DNA from 2 places in the Staphylococcus sp. SA22 genome. Region 1 is predicted to be linked to the other one. Evidence: riboswitches for the same ligand, from Rfam matches in the RefSeq annotation. Region 1 holds a riboswitch; the other holds the start of a gene.
The links. Region 1 has a riboswitch for lysine ahead of ACXQH5_RS08640 (amino acid permease). Riboswitches for the same ligand answer to the same signal wherever they lie in the genome.
Positions count from the first base shown of each region.

Region 2: another riboswitch for lysine. It lies ahead of ACXQH5_RS01055 (aspartate kinase); the one in region 1 lies ahead of ACXQH5_RS08640 (amino acid permease).

Region 1 is NZ_JBSZQY010000008.1:72,748-76,188, forward strand. It holds gene ACXQH5_RS08640 (amino acid permease) at 1-1,101, opposite strand, end outside; lysine riboswitch at 1,247-1,422, opposite strand; gene thrS (threonine--tRNA ligase) at 1,528-3,441, opposite strand, start outside.
Region 2 is NZ_JBSZQY010000001.1:228,568-232,008, reverse strand. It holds gene ACXQH5_RS01060 (ABC-F family ATP-binding cassette domain-containing protein) at 1-1,073, shown strand, start outside; lysine riboswitch at 1,676-1,851, shown strand; gene ACXQH5_RS01055 (aspartate kinase) at 1,933-3,138, shown strand; gene ACXQH5_RS01050 (aspartate-semialdehyde dehydrogenase) at 3,202-3,441, shown strand, end outside.

The DNA.
Region 1 (3,441 bases):
TTGTACCACAAATATGATGACTACAATAATTGCAGTTACTAATAAAGACATATATGGCACACCATTTTTATTTGTTTTCCCAAATGTTTCAAACGCCAATTTATCTTTACTCATTGAATATAGCATTCGAGTTGAAGCATACATACCTGAATTACCTGCTGATAAAACTGATGTTAAGATAACTGCATTCATAAATGAGGCTGCAAAAGCAAATCCTGCATTTTTAAAAACTAGCGTAAACGGAGAGGTTGCAACGTCATTACCGCCTCCCATTAATGCACTACTATCATAAGGAATTAACATACCGATAACAAAAATGGCTAAAATGTAAAATAATAAAATTCTCCAGAATACTTGTTTAATCGCTTTCGGCACAGCACGTTCAGGATTTTCTGATTCACCAGCTGTAATACCAATTAACTCAGTACCTTGGAATGAGAAACCAGCGATTAAGAATACACCTAGAATTGATAACAAACTTCCTCCTAAGTTGCCACCTAAAATAGGTCCTTCACCTTTATTAAATATTTCAAATCCTACAAAATGTCCACCCATAATTCCTACAATCGTTAATAAACCAATAGCAATAAAAACGATAACTGTAACAACCTTTATTAATGCAAGCCAATATTCACTTTCACCATAGACACGAACCGATAACGAATTCAGACTAAAAATTATAACTAAGAACAACGCACTCCATGCCCAAGCGGGTATGCCTTGCAATGGTGTCCAATATTGAATGACTTGTGCTGCAATCGTAATATCTGCTGCTACAGTTACTACCCAGTTAAACCAATAGTTCCAACCAAGCGCAAACCCTAAAGATGGATCAACAAATCTTGTAGCATATGTACTAAATGAACCTGATACTGGCAAATAGGTAGCCATTTCGCCAAGTGACGTCATTAAGAAAAATACCATTATTCCGATAATTGCGTATCCTATTAATGCACCCAAAGCACCTGCATCATGAATTGCTCCACCAGAAGTTACAAATAAACCTGTACCAATACAACCCCCAATCGCAATCATAGAAATATGACGATCTTTAAGTCCCCTTTTGACAACATTGTTACTTTCATTTCGAACTTTTGACATATAAGCTCCCTTTCCATGTTTTAGAGGCCAAGTAATAAATAACCTTTATTTACTTTCATACCCTTTTTTTACAGAACATAGTGATATTAAAAGTAAAAAAGTGGCTACATACCTTTAAGATATGCAACCACTTTGGCAATTATCTATATAAGGTAGCACATCACATTCTGTGACAGTACAGTTCCTATTCGAAAACTGTCCCAATAGATATAATTTATGGTTCATATCTATTTCGGCATCTTTACCTTTCACTTGTTCAACTTATGTACCATAAATACTTCTGACAAGTTACTAATTAAACATGCAACCTCTAACTCAATTTAATATTTTAACTAACTTGTAATATACAGGATTCATCACGCATAATCAACCCTGTAAAACTTGATACGCAATAAAAGTTTCAAAGCATTTTATTGCGACAACTGTCTATCTATGTTTTTTCAAACGAATTTCATCAACTAGATTCCAGATAAATTCATCTTTTTCAACTGTTTCTTGGTCTTGTGATCCATATTGACGCACATTCACTTGATTATTTTCAACTTCCTTATCCCCAACTACGATTTGATAAGGTATTTTTTGCATTTGAGCTTCTCTAATTTTATAACCCATTTTTTCATTACGGTCATCAATACTTACACGAACGCCTTGAGATTTCAATTCGTCTTGTAATTGGCGCGCATAATCATAATGTAAATCAACGTTAACTGGAATGATTTGAACTTGTTTTGGCGCTAACCAAGTTGGGAATGCACCTTTAGTTTCTTCAGTTAAAAATGCTACAAATCGTTCCATTGTTGATACAACACCACGATGAATAACAACTGGACGATGATGTTCACCATCTTGACCAATATAAGTTAAATCAAAACGTTCTGGTAATAAGAAATCAAGTTGTGCTGTTGATAATGTCTCTTCTTTACCCATCGCTGTTTTAACTTGAACATCTAGTTTCGGACCATAGAATGCTGCTTCACCAATCGCTTCTTCGTACGATAAGCCAAGCTCATCCGCTGCCTCTTTAAGCATATTTTCAGCTTTATTCCACATGTCATCATCATCAAAGTACTTTTCTTTATCTTCAGGGTCTCTATAACTTAATCTAAAGCTATAATCCTCGAAACCAAAGTCTTTATACACATCAATAATCATGTTTACAACGCGTTTGAATTCTTCTTTAATTTGATCAGGTCGAACAAAGATATGTGAATCATTTAAAGTCATACCACGAACACGTTGTAATCCTGATACAGCACCACTTGCTTCATATCTATGCATAGTTCCTAGCTCAGCGATACGGATAGGTAATTCACGATATGAGTGTGGTTTATTCGCATAAATCATCATATGATGTGGACAGTTCATTGGACGTAATACCATAGATTCAGTTTCGTCTAACTGCATTGGTGGGAACATATCTTCTTGATAGTGATCCCAGTGACCAGATGTTTTGTATAAATCAACATTAGCAAGTACTGGTGTATAAACGTGGTCATACCCCATGCTAACTTCTTTATCAACAATGTAACGCTCAATTTCACGTCTAATTGTTGCACCGTTAGGTAACCATAATGGCAAACCAGCACCAACTAATTGGCTATTTGTGAATAATTCTAACTCTTTACCAATTTTACGATGATCACGTTCTTTACGCTCTTCTAACATTTGTAAATGTGCTTTTAATTCTTTTTTATCAAAGAAAGCAGTACCGTATATACGTTGTAACATTTTGTTGTTACTATCTCCACGCCAGTATGCACCTGCTGTAGATAATAGTTTAAACTCTTTAATTTTAGCTGTTGATGGAACGTGAACTCCACGACATAAATCAGTAAAATCACCTTGACTATATAATGTTACATTTTCATCTTCAGGAATCGCGTCGATTAATTCTAATTTGTATTCATCATTGCTGAATAACTCTTTCGCTTCATCTCGTGAAACCACTTTTCGTTCGATTTTCATATTTTCGTTAACGATTTGTTTCATTGTTTTTTCAATTTGTTCAAAGTCATCAGATGAGATGTTTTGGTCAATGTCGAAGTCATAGTAGAAGCCACCTTCTATTACAGGACCAACACCAAATTTAACATTACCATATAATCTTTTAATCGCATGTGCCATTAAATGTGCAGTAGAATGACGTAATACCTCTAACGCTTCTTCACTACCTGGTGTCACAATTTCAATTGATCCATCAGTTTCAAGCGGTTTAGTTAAATCTACAAGTTGCCCGTTAAATTTGCCGGCAACTGCTTTTTTACGTAATCCAGGACTAATTGATTGTGCTATATCTTCAGTAGTAGTACCTTTATCAAACGCCTTTTTATTACCATCTGG
Region 2 (3,441 bases), on a different contig from region 1:
TATTACTGGATGAGCCTACTAACGGTCTGGATATTCCAGCAATCAGTTGGTTAGAAGATTTCTTAATTAACTTTGATAATACTGTTATCGTAGTATCACATGACCGTCATTTCTTAAATAATGTATGTACTCATATCGCTGATTTAGACTTTGGTAAAATTAAAGTTTATGTTGGTAACTATGATTTTTGGTATCAATCTAGTCAGTTAGCTCAAAAGATGGCTCAAGAACAAAACAAGAAAAAAGAAGAAAAAATGAAAGAGTTACAGGACTTTATTGCTCGTTTCTCAGCTAACGCTTCTAAATCTAAACAAGCAACAAGTCGTAAAAAACAACTTGAGAAAATTGAATTAGATGATATTCAACCATCATCAAGAAGATATCCTTTCGTTAAATTCACGCCTGAGCGTGAGATTGGTAACGACTTATTAATCGTTCAAAATCTTTCTAAAACAATTGACGGCGAAAAAGTATTAGATAATGTATCATTCACAATGAATCCAAATGATAAAGCGATTTTAATTGGAGATAGTGAAATTGCAAAAACAACATTACTTAAAATATTAGCTGGCGAAATGGAACCAGACGAAGGTTCATTTAAATGGGGTGTTACTACATCATTAAGTTACTTCCCTAAAGATAACTCAGAGTTCTTTGAGGGTGTAAATATGAATCTCGTTGATTGGTTAAGACAATATGCTCCTGAAGATGAACAAACAGAAACATTTTTACGTGGTTTCTTAGGTCGTATGTTATTTAGTGGTGAAGAAGTTAAGAAAAAAGCTAGTGTGCTTTCAGGTGGAGAAAAAGTACGTTGTATGCTAAGTAAAATGATGTTATCAAGTGCGAATGTACTTTTACTTGACGAACCTACTAACCACTTAGACTTAGAAAGTATTACTGCTGTCAATGATGGTCTTAAATCATTTAAAGGTTCTATCATCTTTACTTCTTATGACTTCGAATTTATCAACACGATTGCAAATCGTGTTATCGATTTAAATAAACAAGGCGGCGTTTCAAAAGAAATTCCATATGAAGAATACTTGCAAGAAATCGGCGTTTTAAAATAAATATAATATGTAGAATTTCTTTTCGAAAATCTCTGTGTTGAGGCCCGGCTAACTTGCACATTTTTGTAAGTTGACTTACTGTCACCTTCTATATTGGGACTTATTCCCCAACTGGTATTGTTTGTAGAAATTAGGAATCCAATTTCTCTATGCGTGGCGCCGACAAGGGGTGAAAAAAGCTAGCTACAAAGTCATTTTCATTCAGTCAACTACTGTCAATATAACATTGCAGGGTCTAGGGCATTGATTCATGTCCGAGACTATATTCAATTTAATAGACATTAACTGGGCGTCTCGATGCTAATGTTTATAGCATCGAGGTGTCCTTTTTATTTTATTTTTTAACACATCAGCATAGTGAACACCCCTTCTCTAAATTACAAATACAGTTATCAACGCATTAAAAGAGTATATTTATTTAATGTGCATATTGAGTATGCTATAAGTATTTTGGATTTTATTTTTCGAAAAGTCTCATTATCACCACCTTTTATAATATAAGCAACGCTATAACTTGAATTTTCAGGTTATTCCAAAAAATCTAAATTATCGGTTTACATTCATATTTGTCATATGTATAATGAACACATACCAATTTAATAATATTTTGATGAGGCGCATCAATCATGAGTAAAGTTTAGATTACTGTCTGCTAACAGCTGAATTTGAAAGGGTGCGATGCCGAAGCGATTATAATAGCAGTTATAATTTGTTGGACTTTTTGGTTAAGAGCTGAGAGTTTGTCATTATTTAAAAATAATGGAGTGCATCACTTGTATATAGATTAAGAGCAAGTTCGCATTCCGAACTTGTTCTTTTTTTATTATTGTGTGCCCTTCCTAACAATTAGGAGGATTATATGGTAACAAGAAGTGTGTTGAAATTTGGCGGATCATCCGTCAGTGATTTTACAAAAATAAAAAGGATCGCTGAAATGTTAAAGGAGCGGGTCAATCAAGATGAACAATTAATTGTCGTTGTAAGTGCTATGGGTAACACAACAGATGAATTAATGACGAATGTATCGACATTGACTAAAACACCAAAACAACAAGAATTGGCATTATTATTGACAACCGGAGAGCAACAAACTGTATCTTATTTATCAATGGTATTAAATGATATCGGTGTGAATGCCAAAGCAATGACTGGCTATCAAGCGGGTATTAAAACCATTGGCCATCATTTAAAAAGTAAAATTGCTCAAATTAATCCTCAAACATTTGAACAAGCCTTTCAAGAAAACGATATTTTAGTAGTTGCTGGATTTCAAGGCATCAATGAACATCAGGAATTAACAACTTTAGGCAGAGGTGGTTCTGATACGACCGCTGTGGCACTTGCTGTTAGTAATCAAATACCTTGTGAAATTTATACCGACGTTGATGGTGTGTATGCCACTGACCCAAGACTTTTACCAAAAGCTAAACGACTAGACATCGTCTCATATGAAGAAATGATGGAAATGAGCGCTTTAGGTGCTGGTGTACTTGAAACAAGAAGTGTTGAATTAGCTAAAAACTATAATATCCCTTTATATTTAGGAAAAACTTTATCGAATGTGAAAGGAACATGGATTATGTCAAATGAAGAAATATTAGAGAAAAAAGCAGTTACTGGTGTGGCTTTGGATAAACATATGATGCATGTAACAATTAGTTATCCCCTACCTGACAATCAGCTACTTACACAACTATTTACGGAACTTGAAGAAGGCGCTGTAAATGTTGATATGATTTCACAAATCGTCAACTTGGATGGGCTACAACTATCCTTCACGATTAAAGATAGTGATTTTCATCAAATTTCTATGATTCTTGAAACATTAAAGAATCAATATGAAGCATTAGCTTATAAAATCAATGAGCATTATGTCAAAATTTCATTAATTGGCTCAGGTATGCGTGATATGTCAGGTGTGGCATCAAAAGCATTTTTGACATTAATTGAAAATAATATCCCTTTCTACCAAACAACAACATCTGAAATAAGTATTTCATACGTCATTGATGATTTTAATGGGCAACAAGCGGTAGAAAAACTATATGACGCATTTAACATTTAATGGTAAAATGATTGTTAAAATATTCTAAAAATTGGAAATTATTATAAAATGGAGTGACAAGTTATGACAAAATTAGCAGTTGTGGGTGCAACAGGATTAGTAGGAACAAAAATGTTAGAGACATTAAATCGTAAAAATATTCCTTTCGATGAATTAGTATTATTTTCATCAGCACGTTCTGCAGGGCAAGAAGTTGAATTTCAAGGAAAAACATATACAGTTCAAGAATTAACTGATGCTCGTGCAAGTGAACATTTCGATTATGTATTAATGAGTGCTGGTGGCGGTACAAGCGAACACTTT